One region of the Solibacillus sp. R5-41 genome, then DNA from elsewhere that is predicted to be linked to it. Evidence: predicted binding sites of a transcription regulator. Region 1 holds the regulator's gene; each other region holds the start of a gene.
What was found. The regulator LexA, encoded in region 1, represses DNA repair genes until DNA is damaged. The targets are predictions, from matches to a motif close to CGAACATATGTTCG.
Positions count from the first base shown of each region.

Region 2: the regulator LexA is predicted to act here: its motif matches at 1,748-1,761, upstream of recA (recombinase RecA).
Region 3: the regulator LexA is predicted to act here: its motif matches at 1,615-1,628, upstream of CSE16_RS05270 (Y-family DNA polymerase).
Region 4: the regulator LexA is predicted to act here: its motif matches at 1,766-1,779, upstream of CSE16_RS10015 (topoisomerase).

Region 1 covers NZ_CP024123.1:2,945,168-2,948,386, reverse strand. The annotation lists gene CSE16_RS14580 (prepilin peptidase) at 1-528, shown strand, start outside; gene CSE16_RS14575 (gamma-glutamyl-gamma-aminobutyrate hydrolase family protein) at 607-1,299, shown strand; gene lexA (transcriptional repressor LexA) at 1,347-1,967, opposite strand; gene CSE16_RS14565 (cell division suppressor protein YneA) at 2,137-2,475, shown strand; gene CSE16_RS14560 (YneB family resolvase-like protein) at 2,462-3,118, shown strand.
Region 2 covers NZ_CP024123.1:1,040,499-1,043,717, reverse strand. The annotation lists gene rny (ribonuclease Y) at 1-264, opposite strand, end outside; gene recA (recombinase RecA) at 594-1,664, opposite strand; gene CSE16_RS04820 (competence/damage-inducible protein A) at 1,824-3,092, opposite strand.
Region 3 covers NZ_CP024123.1:1,141,199-1,144,417, reverse strand. The annotation lists gene CSE16_RS05275 (YolD-like family protein) at 1-297, opposite strand, end outside; gene CSE16_RS05270 (Y-family DNA polymerase) at 315-1,571, opposite strand; gene CSE16_RS05265 (MocR-like pyridoxine biosynthesis transcription factor PdxR) at 2,929-3,219, opposite strand, start outside.
Region 4 covers NZ_CP024123.1:2,083,254-2,086,472, reverse strand. The annotation lists gene CSE16_RS10025 (terpene synthase) at 1-251, shown strand, start outside; gene CSE16_RS10020 (D-glycero-alpha-D-manno-heptose-1,7-bisphosphate 7-phosphatase) at 534-1,070, shown strand; gene CSE16_RS10015 (topoisomerase) at 1,831-2,223, shown strand; gene CSE16_RS10010 (IS110 family RNA-guided transposase) at 2,465-3,219, shown strand, end outside.

The DNA of each region.
Region 1 (3,219 bases):
TATATGATAACAGAGCTTTTAACAGCTAGTTTATTTGCCTTTTCGTATTGGATAATTGGTTGGCAGTCAGAGTTAGCCGTGGCACTATTATTTATTTCGTTACTTATGATTATTACTGTTTCTGATATTGCGTATATGATCATTCCGGATAAAGTATTATTATTTTTCCTTCCATTATTAATCACTGCGCGCGTATTTTCACCACTCGAACCATGGTGGGATAGTTTAATAGGGGCAATAATTGGGTTTGGTATTTTATTATTAATTGCAGTCGTGTCAAAAGGAGGCATGGGCGGGGGAGACATTAAATTGTTTTTCGTCATCGGCCTTGTCCTTGGTACGGTACAGACGCTATTGACGCTCTTTTTAGCGGCGATGATCGGCATGGTGGTGGGTATCATCATCTTAAAAATCCGTAAAAAGGGCAGAAAGACACCTGTCCCATTTGGACCTTCCATCGCACTCGCTGCAATCATTGTCTATTTTTACGGCGAACCGATTTTACAGTGGTATGGATCATTATTTTGATGGGGTAATATTTAAATGTTCACACAAATCTGATAATTAGTGGTATGCTACGATTATCACATTTTTGGGAGGACAATTATGAAACCTGTTATTGGCTTAACGATGCATCCTGTTGAAGGTAAAAAAGAGATTAATAATACATACATTAATGCAATTAAAAAAGCAGGTGGCACGCCCATTTGTTTGCCGGTTATTAACGAAGAAAATATCGAGCAAGTACTTGATATCGTGGACGGTGTTGTATCAATTGGTGGTTATGATGTGAATCCTTTAATATTTGGGCAAGAACCCCATTTTAAGCTCGGTGTCGTCATTGATGAACGGGATAAAAGTGACATGCTTATTATGAAACGCGCATTTGAACGGGAAATACCGATTTTAGGCATTTGTCGTGGTGAGCAAGTGATGAACGTGGCATTTGGTGGGACATTATATCAAGATATTGATACACAAGTGGAAAACGTATTGAAACATACACAAGTTTCGCTGCGCCATGAAGTTACGCATACAGTGGAGCTCGAGCCATCAAAGCTGCAACAAATTGTTGGGGCGGCCACGATTTTAACGAATTCATTCCACCATCAGGCTATTGATGCAGTGGCGGATGGATTTATTATCAATGCCCGTGCAAAAGACGGTGTCATTGAAGGGATTGAGCATCCAACGCATCCGTATTGTATCGGTGTCCAGTGGCATCCAGAAGGGCTTGAAAATGATGCACCATCTGACAAACTATTTAAAAGTTTTATAGATGCTTCTACAAAGAAATAAAAGAAAAAGCAGCAAAACGTTACGATACGTTTTGCTGCTTTTATGTTTTAATGCACGTTGCGGTATAATCCAACGACTTTTCCAAGAATCGTTACTTGGTTGACGATAATTGGCTCCATTGAACTATTTTCAGGCTGTAAACGGAAATATGTTTTTTCTTTATAGAAGCGCTTAACCGTTGCTTCATCATCTTCCGTCATAGCCACAACGATTTCACCGTTACTTGCTGTAGAACTCTTTTTAACAATCACGTAATCACCATTTAAAATACCAGCTTCAATCATAGATTCTCCCATAATTTCAAGCATGAATAATTCATCCTCAGAAGAACCGTATGTATCGGGTAGCGGGAAGTATTCCTGAATATCTTCAATAGCAGAAATAGGGAGGCCAGCAGTCACTTTTCCGATTAGTGGAACATGAATGACGCCTTGTTTTGGTATTGTGGAGTCTCCTTGTTCAAGAATTTCAATGGCACGCGGTTTTGTCGGGTCACGACGAATAAGTCCTTTACTTTCTAAACGAGCTAGATGCCCATGGACAGTTGAACTTGAAGCTAAACCAACAGCTTCACCGATTTCTCGGACAGATGGTGGATAGCCTTTTGTACGAACTTCATCTTTTATAAAAGCTAAAATGGCTTCTTGTCGTTTTGAAATTTTTGTCAACGCTCTCACCTCTTATATAAGTAGATTTATTAAATTAAGTATACCAGTATGCGAACAAGAATGCAAACATAGGTTCTAAAAGAGGTTGACAAAAACGTACGTTCGCATTAATATATAGAACATGTATTCCGAACGTATATTCTAAAAGGGGCGAATTATTTTGGGTAAAATGAAGTTAAATAGCTTTGTATCAATGTTTTTCTTATTTTCAATTATTCTTATTGCATTTATTTTTGTAAAAGATGAACACATTACTGCATACGAACACATTACAATCGAACAAGGGGATACTTTATGGTCGTTAGCAGGGCAATATAGTGGTAAAATGACAGAGCATGAGTGGATTGTTGCGGTAAAAAAGGAAAATGCGTTACGCGATGAAAAAATTGTTAGTGGGCAACTTCTTTTGGTGCCCATCGTAAAAAACTCTAAATATATCGTAGGGCTATCTGAATCACCAGAAATACATATTATTAAAGTAGCGAGTGAAAATAATGAATCAAAATAAAGCAGTCATTTATTGTCGTGTGAGTACCGACAAATCTACACAAGAAACATCTTTAAAACGACAGCAAGAAGAACTGACTCGGTATGCATTGTCACATGAATTTGTAGACCTTCAAGTGTTCAGCGATCAACAGAGCGGGTATGAGGTCGACCGAGATGGCTTGCTCGACATGCTTGATTATATGAAAGCGTACGACATTAAAGCGTTATTTGTTCAAGATGAGACACGTTTAGGGCGTGGGAATGCGCGAATGGCGGTTCTACACCTTATTCAAAAACAGGAGGCAACTGTTTATTCGTTAAATGATGCAGGTCCATTAGCGTTAAATGAAATGGATACGATGCTACTGGAAATTTTGGCAGTTGTTGAAGAATACCAGCGCCGTATGCATAACGCTAAAATTCGCCGTGGCATGCGCCGAGCTGTTGAGAATGGGTATAAGCCGGAAAAAAACTTAAAAAACAGAGGCAATCAAGAAGGTAGAGAGCGTAAAGAAGTGCCAATCGAAGAAATTGTGAATTTACGTCAAAAAGGGTTAACATTTTTAGAAATCGCCAATATGTTAACGGGACTTGGCTATCAGGTGAGCAAGGCGACCGTCCATCGACGTTATATTGAACATATCGACAGACTTGAAGAGTAAACACTTGCTCTTCAAGTCTTTTTTTTAGCGGATTTTTAGCTAAACATCTGGAAATTATCTTAACTGGCATTTTTTGCATGGATATGGCGTAAACCTTGCAC
Region 2 (3,219 bases), 1.9 Mb from region 1:
TAAACGGTTCTCTTGTTTCTGAAGCTCTCCACGACGGTCACGGATGTCATTTTCTGCTTCAGTACGAAATTTGTGAGTTTCATCCTTTGCTTCAAGTAGTGCCTCTTTTTTCAGAGCATCTGCTTCACGTTTCGCCTCTTCAACGATTTGCTCTGCAACATGCTTTGCACCAGTCACTTTTGATTCATTCACTTTTTTCATGTAGAAATAGATAACAGCAACACCGACAGCGAATCCTAGCAAAACAAGGAGTATTGATTCCATCATAGCATTCTCCTCCTAAGCCCATATGTCTGATGTTCAAGACGGCAAAATCGTCCTACGAAAATAACATTTTGCCTATTTCATTTCAAAATTTAGAAATTATACATGTTAATTGTATAATTCCAATTTAGCTATGTCAAGAATAGCCGCATTGCATGTGATTTTTATATCTAAGTTCCTGCGTAATAATACTTATTCCAAATGTTGTAAAACGATTCCTCCGTTTATAAAAACGCCTAATAAGTAAAAATATCATTTTGACCGTTAGTCAAAATGATATTTTTACTTAATTTAGGTTCTATATTATTACGCGAGAAAATGCGAATTACTTATTCTTCATCTTTCAATAAGTCTAATTCTAATTCTTCCTCTTCTTTATCTTGGTGATCATGAGCGCCAATTGTATAGCCTAACTCACCAATTCCAAAGTTTTGGCGGATTTTCTCAGCTACTTCATCACGAATTGCTGGATTTTCCTTAAAGAATTGCTTCACGTTCTCACGGCCTTGGCCAATACGGTCATTATTGTAAGAATACCATGAACCACTTTTTTGAATAATATCTAATTCTGCACCAATGTCCACGATTTCTCCTTCTTTTGAAATCCCTTCACCGTACATAATATCAACTTCTGCTGTGCGGAATGGTGGTGCTACCTTATTTTTTACAACTTTAATTTTTGTTTTGTTTCCAACAATATCCGTACCTTGCTTAATAGCTTCACCTCTACGAACTTCTAAACGAATCGAAGAGTAGAACTTTAACGCGCGTCCACCAGTTGTTGTCTCAGGATTTCCGAACATTACCCCAATCTTTTCACGAACTTGGTTAATGAAAATAGCTAACGTATTTGATTTATTAATAACACCTGATAATTTACGTAGCGCTTGAGACATTAAACGTGCTTGGAGACCCATGTGCGAGTCACCCATTTCACCCTCAATTTCCGCTTTAGGTACTAATGCAGCTACTGAGTCAATAACGATAATATCAATTGCGCCTGAACGCACTAACGCCTCGGCAATTTCAAGTGCCTGCTCTCCTGTATCCGGCTGTGCTAATAATAATTCATCAATATTAACGCCTAGCTTTTGTGCATAAACTGGATCTAATGCGTGCTCAGCATCAATAAATGCAGCTGTACCACCGTTTGCTTGAATTTCTGCAATGGCGTGAAGTGTTACGGTTGTTTTACCTGAAGATTCAGGTCCATAAACTTCTACAATACGTCCACGTGGGTATCCACCAACACCAAGTGCTGTATCAAGTGCAATAGAGCCTGAAGAAGATGTTTCAATTTTGCGGTCTGTTGATTCCCCTAACTTCATCACAGAGCCTTTACCGAATTGCTTTTCAATTTGTTTTAACGCCATATCTAACGCTGTTTTACGATCGCTCAAACTATTTCCTCCTTAAGAAAAAAGCCTATTTTTTACTGATGTCTCTATTATACTTGGAAATGAGATAACATTCAAGAAAAAAGCGAACGTATTTTCGGTTTTTGCTTCAAATTTATGAAATAAGCCTCTTTTTTCATTTAAAATGACAACTTCCTCGATTTATTTAAACATTTGGCGCCTTTTATATCCGCTTTTCACTAATTCGCGCATCAAATAACTGTACGTAAATTTTACCGCGCGCAGTCGATTCGTATTGCGCGAGCCAGAAAGGTGTAATTGATATGTGAGTGGTTGTTCATCCCCGATACAAATCGCTACCCATACTGTACCTGCCGGTTGATTGCCATGACCAGTAGGACCGGCTGCACCAGTCAAACCTACACCAATATTCGTTTGGAATTTTCCCTTTACTTGTACTGCCATAGCTGCCGCGCATTCACTACTAACAACGCTATGTTGATCGAGTAATGCTTTTGAAATGCCTAATTGTTCTATTTTCGCCTGCTCTGTATAAGTAACAACACCACCAACAAGTGTCCCACCTACCCCTGGAACTTCGGCAAGCTCTGATTGGAATAGACCTGCTGTTAAACTTTCAGCTACCGCAATCGTCAGGTGATTATCCATTAATAGTTCTACTAATTTTGATGCCAGCGAATCATCATCAATGCCGTAATGATAGTCCCCGACAAGCGCTAGGATTTGCTGTTTTTTCTCGTTAATTAATTGCCAAGCGCTTAGCTCATTTTCAGCCTTTGCTGTAATACGAAGCGTCACCTCACCATCAGAGGCAAGTGGCGCCACTGTTGGATTAGATTGGTCATCTAAAATCGCTTGTACTTGTACTTCTAATGCGGCTTCACCAATACCATAAAAACGTAGGACATGTGATATTATGACTGCACCATCATGCATTTTCGCTGCTAGTTTAGGCTTCGCTTCGAACTGGAACATTGGCTCTAATTCTTTTGGCGGTCCAGGTAATAAAATATACGTACGCTTGGCGTTTTTTAACAGCATCCCAGGTGCCATCCCATGACGATTTTCGAGCACATCACACCCTTTTAAAACAAGTGCCTGTTTGCGATTATTTTCAGTCATTGGTTGTTGATGTTTTGCAAAAAAGGCCTCGATTGAACGAAGAGCCACTTCATCCATAATTAATTCGGTATTCAAATGCTTTGCAATCACTTCTTTTGTTAAATCATCCTTTGTCGGACCAAGACCACCAGAAAAAATAATTAAATCCGCACGACTTTCTGCAATTTTAATAACTTCCACTAGTCGATTCGCATTGTCCCCTACTACCGTATGATAAAAAACATTAATGCCTAGTTCAGATAATTGATTTGAAATAAATTTCGCATTCGTATTGGCAATTTGACCTAGCAATAATTCCGAGCCTACTGCAATAACTTCTGCATTCATGAAATTCCACCATCCTGTCCAATTTTCCATTATAGAAACTGCATAATCCAAAAATCATCATTTCGGTTAAGACCAAAATGATGATTTTTTGACTGTATCATATCAATTGCGCACTTATTTACCTTGC
Region 3 (3,219 bases), 1.8 Mb from region 1:
AAAATCAAGCTTCTTTACAGCCGTTTCTGTTTCAACTAACAGCTGCTTTTTGGCCAAATGGAGGGCTGTAATCACCCCGAATTCCACAGACCATGTCCCCTGCTTAAAAATTGAAAAAGTAACCGCTAGCTTTTGCTTATATGCTTGTTCAATTGTTTGCTGCAAATCTTCTAGTTCCCATTCTGTTTTTTCTTTTGGTGATGTGTACGCTAGTTCTTTTTCCCAATCACGCAAACGCTGAATATGCTCTGGTAACATCATTGCCGTCCATTTTATCGTACCTCGGTCTTTGTTCATTTTCCTTCTACGCTCCTTTACGCAAGATGCCCTCCAATTAAACGTTCGCGTGAAATCGCTGTGCCTGGTTTCGTAAAAGAAACGGCACGTAAAACCGATGTCGCACCAAATCGCTCTCGTATGCTGTCTACAGTATGCCCTAAAAGCAAACGCTGCTCTTTGCCTGTATCAAATAAATCAAGTTGAATACTACGCTCTTGTTCTACATTAGAAATCCGTACTGACAGCTGACGCGCCGGTTCCCCAGCAAAATGTGTATCGAGTAATTCTTTACACGTCTTATAAATCGCCAACGTTTCATTTGTCGGTTCCGTTATCGTTTTCGAACGGTAAAAACCTTTCGTCATCGCGGCTTTACTATAAGACAGCCCAAGTGAAATGGTACGTCCTACATAACCAGCTGTACGTGTACGCCTTGCCACGTCCTCACACATTTCAAGCAGAACCACACAAATTTCAGCGCGTGTAGCATAATCACGCATCAGCATCTGCCCTTTTCCGAAACTAATTTGCCCACTAACAATCGGCTCACCAAAGGTCGAATAATCAATCCCGTGGGCATGATAATAGAGCTGATTGCCCATTACACCAAATCGTTGCTCAAGCGCCTCTAGGTTCATATTAGCTAAACCCCCGACCGTAAAAATCCCCATGTTATTCAAGTTTACTTCCATCCGATGACCGATTCCCCACATTTTAGAGAGCGGGCGAACTGGCCACAATTTTTTCGGCACATCCTCATACGTCCATTTTACAAAGCCCGCTTTTTTGGCCTCTAAATCAAGTGCCAACTTGGCCATTAACATATTCGGACCTAACCCAATGGCAGAACGAATATGAAATTGCTGAAAAATCGCTTGCTGAATCGCCTTTGCCATTTTTTCGGGAGACCCCCATAGCGTCTCGCTACCTGTCAAATCAATAAAACTCTCATCAACGCTATACACATGAATCGCCTCACGTGGAACGAACTGTGCAATGAGCTTTGTTATCGCCATCGACATATCTAAAAAAAATGACATCTTAGGCTCAAATAAACGGATGTCAGGATGATTGGGAATTTCATAACGTCTATTTCCTGTTTTAATACGAAATCTTTCTTTCATAGGTGGAGATGCCGCTAGTACGACACTTCCAGGCTGCTGAAAATTACCAATCACTGCAATCGGTACTTTCATGACATCCAGCCCCTCCAACATCGCAATACAACTTGCATAAAAGCACTGCATATCAATACAAATAATTGAACGATTCGGCAACGGACTGTCCATCATAAAAACACCCCCAAATAAAACGTATGTTCTCTTTTTTATTTTAAGAACAATTGTTCGTTTTTACAAGTGTTAATTTTATCCTTTAATTTAAATAGAGAATTTAAGTTGAACTAAAGGATTTTTCCTGTTGATGTAAACTTACCATTATGGATTCTGATAAAGTATGTGCTTGTTAGACTGGCTAAGCATTTATAAATGTAAGTAGATTTTTGATATGAGAGTTTCTTCGGCAGAGAAAAATAGCCGAATAGGAGGAGGGAAGAAGCGAGTCTTAGGAATACACTGATTTTTGGGCAGACTTCCCTAATTTACTTGCCACTTTATATTAGACGCATTCGAATCGTTTGGATTTGGATCCCCTTTATGCTTTTACGGGAAACGCTTCGTTAGATTATTGCATGAGTGAGCGCATAAAATCTATGACACCATTGGAGATGTTCGGCGATTATTTTGAGAAACCTAATTTTTCATCAAATTCACGAAAAATCAATTCTCCTGTATCCAAAGAAAGTGCGCCGCCATCATTTGATAATTTAATGGAACGGTTGAAATGTAGGGTATTTTGCGTTTGGAGGGATAGTAGGTCCATACTTTTTCATATATTTCTTGACTGAGGAATTCTTTAACCTTCATTGCCCGTTGTTTCTTTAATTCATACTTTTTTGTTTTTCCCCTTCATACTCATTTGATCGTAAAAAATGTAAAATTATCGTCTGGGACAAATGGGAACCGCTTGATAGAGTCCCTCTGATAAGACCCTTGTTTTCTTGTTGTATAAAAAAGAGTATTTCTCCATCTTAATGATTTGGGATAACGCTCTTTTTCTTGTCATTTAAATAATTTAGAGCCGGAAAAGCTCTAAATTATTTAAATAACTCAGTTTAAAATATACTTAAAGGCAAATTGCCCTGATTTTTTCTTAACAGCAGCAAATGTTATAAAAGACTGTTAGAGTATATGTTTAGTTGGTCATAATTACGATATCTCTCTAAAGCGAAGCATTATTTTAAATACCAACCTTTTCAAATAACAATTGAAACACTACTAATCAGTAGAAATTACCTCTTAATCTTTTTATTTCACTATAATTATAATCTGAATTAGTTTATCACCTTCCCTAAATATAAATATTTCATTGCCTGTGGAGATAATTGTGAATCAACCCACACTTCAATGATATTAAGTAGCCTAAATGGATTGTTTTATCCATGTCACTATCATAAATAATTTAAAAGTATTTTAAACCCTCCACTCGAAAACTTTTTCGACCATCCAATGACAAAAAATTAACAAAATAGGAATAGTTATCAAACCTTAATTCTTCAAATATAAAAGGTGCTTTTTCAAAAGTATATGTTTAAAAACAATTAAGAGCTTCGGCAAATCTTTTGATTCCTTCATCAATTGAATCTTCATCTTCTTTCGCGAAAGTAAAACGAACAAATCCATTTTTAGATCCCATTGTAGAACCTGGTACATACATGACACCTCTTTTAATGGACTCTTCAAGTAATTCAATTTCATCATAATTTTTAAGGATTTTACACCATATATGAATACCACCGTTAGGAATAGAATACTCCACCTGGTCTTTTAAATATATATTAAGACTTTTAATAATTTTATTTCGCCTTTTTTCTAACTCTTT
Region 4 (3,219 bases), 860 kb from region 1:
ACATTAGTTCTGTTACAAACTATATTACTCAAGAATTTATACAAAAAGACTTATATGAACATGTGGAAGATTCTTGGGATGTTAAAACTTATCAAAGAATGTTAGATATAGTTGGGTCAAAGTATAAAATCCAAACAATTGATGAAAAAAATTGGTTAAATTTATCTCAAGAAAGTTTGGGGACACAGAAAAACGATCTTCCACAATCGGGCGCAATTCTTGAAGAGGAATTGTGCCTTTTTCAGCAATAGGATCTTATTGATATGGAAAAATTGCAACTATTCATAAAATTATTTGGAGTAGGAGTAATTTTTTTCTTAGGAATAAAGATTTTCTTTGAGACCAGAAATACAATTGAAAGGTTAGCAGATATTGGAATTACAATAATTCTTCTATTTGTATGGTTAGTTGCACTTATTGAAACAATTGTCGTTGAAGTAAAATTAAAGTTTTTTTACAAAAAAGATATATGCTTAAAGCCGAGAATTTTTAACATAATAAAAGTAATGTTAAAAATTAAAGGTGTGATGAGATTGAAAAGGGCAGTTTTTTTAGATCGAGATGGAGTAATAAATGAAGTGCTAACTGATCGAGTGAAATTTGTAAACGAACCGAATCAATTTTATTTTTTACCTGGTGTAGAAGAAGCAATTAAAAGTTTAAATGAGTATTTTGATTATGTGTTTGTCGTAACAAATCAAGGTGGAATTGGATTAGGTTATATGAAGGAAAAGCAGTTAAATAAAATTCATGACTATATGGTGGCTGAACTGGAGAAAAAAGGAGCAACGATTCATGAGGTTGCCTATTGTCCGCATAAACCAAAGGCTGGGTGTGAATGTAGAAAACCAAATAGCAAAATGATTTTAGATTTAGGAGAAAAATACAAAATTGATCTTGAAAAATCATATATGGTTGGAGATACTGATACTGATATTCAGGCAGGTAAAAAAGCAGGTACAAGAACCGTTTTTATTGGTGAGAGTGATCCATTAGCAGATGCAGTGTGTCCAAATTTAAAAGAGGCAGCACAATGGATTATTCGTGATATTAAAAATGATAAGAAATAACACATAGTGGAAAATTATCCATTGTGGAATTTAGTAGGGTGCATATTTGGACCGATTTCATTTACACTAACAATCGTTCCTTTACGTCTACGAAGACTCAAAATTCAAATCGAATAGTACTTAACTATCGCAAGCAACAAGAAATGAGGAAATAAGTTTGGGGACACAGAAAACTTTATAAAACGATTCTTTTGGTCATTTGTTTCAGCAATCAGTGGTGTTCTTATAGGTATGACTATTATTGATATGATTAACTGAAGTTTATCAAGAATTTCCATTTCATTTTTAGTGATAGGAATTATAATCATGCTGATTAGTATTTGGGGATATTAAAAATATGTTGGAAAGGCTTACTATTTAAACATAATGAATAATGTGGGATATTATAGACTTTTAGATAATCAAAATTAAAGAGAATAACACATCAATCTAGGGACTTGTGCGTTAAATTACACGCAAGTCCTTTTGTTTTGCTCTCACACTGACCTAGACAATCCACGTAACCAAGTATCCATCTGTCCCATTATCGAATCGTTTGAGCGATGTTTGTGCAAAGGTAAAAGAAATGCACACCTCTATATACCAGTATTTGTAAAAGTGTTAAACTGGATAAAACAGCTGATTATTCCACTAACGGGGCAGATTAGTTAAAGAAGATTATGTTTTAATTTGTAACTTTAACCAATATATACCTTCAAACTTATGTATGTAGAATTGTTGTGGAATGTGCAATTTATTTTTGAAAGGGGAAATAGAGGAGTTGAAAAAAACTATAATTTTAGGAATTGTATTTAGTTCGATTTTGTTAGTTGGGTGTAATGGAGAGGAAGTAATAGATATTACGGAAAACGGGGAAAATGATGCAATTTTATCACCCGAAAGAATTTTTTTATCAGAATTACACAATGAAATAATAATATCTATTACAGAACAAACGGAGCTTGATAGTGAGGAAATATCGATATCCGCAGGTGGAAATTTTAAAGAGTTGTCTGTATCAGTAAGTTTCCCGAAGGATGTAAAAGTTGATGATACGATGATTCAACAAATTGTTAAAGATTCTATAAAGAAAGTTTCTGAAACAGAAAACGTAAAAATTAATGAAGGAGACATAACAATAAAAATTAGAAAATACTATCGCAAAAGTTCTTAAAGGATTCAAACAACCTTAAAAATACAGTTGCTTAATAAGATTGTGAAGAAATGTACTTAAGCTAACGGAGGCTTTACTTGAAGATCATTGAGTTACATATGCAGCTCTTTTTCTTATTGAACTAACGGGGCAGCATTCCTGTTTGAAAGATGTTCGAGGTCTTGAAAGAAAAGGAGCCCTCTAGTATGATGCATGAGTGTCAACGACCATTGACCCATCATCAAACAAGGAGGACTCCTTTATGCATTCTAAATGGAATAACAAAATTAATCAAGTTACTGAAAATACACTGGTTGTCGGCATGGATATTGCTAAGCGTATTCATTACGCATGTTTTGTCGATGAACGCGGGCGAGTAATAGAAAAAGCTTTTGCGGTACATCAATCGAAAGAAGGCTTCGAAAATTTGTATGAAAAGATTCGTCAAATGATGAAGGAAGCTAAGAAAACTGAAGTAATAATAGGGATTGAGCCTACAGGCCACTACTGGATGAACTTAGCCTATTTCTTAGATCAATACGGAATCCCACTTGTCATGGTGAATCCAATGCACGTCAAACGTTCGAAAGAACTTGATGATAATTTGCCGACTAAGAATGATAAAAAAGATGCATTAGTCATCGCACGGTTATTGAAAGATGGACGCTTTAGCTATCCACGAATATTAAAAGAAGTAGAAGCTGAACTACGGATTGGTTCTACTCTTAGATTAAAGTTAACGGAAGATCTAGCAAGTATTAAAAATCGAATCATTCGTTGGCTCGATCGATATTTTCCTGAATTCACTCAAGTCTTTCCTACTTTCGGAAAAATGGCACTTACTGCATTAGAAAGAACACCAATGCCACAGGACATTCAAGGGAAAACCGCGGAAGAACTTGTATTTTTCTACCGTCAGGTAGGGGGTATGAGAGCTCCACAACTACCAAAAGCTAAGCTACTCATTGAAAAGGCTTCAAACTCTATAGGACTGACAGAAGGACAAAAGATGGCCAA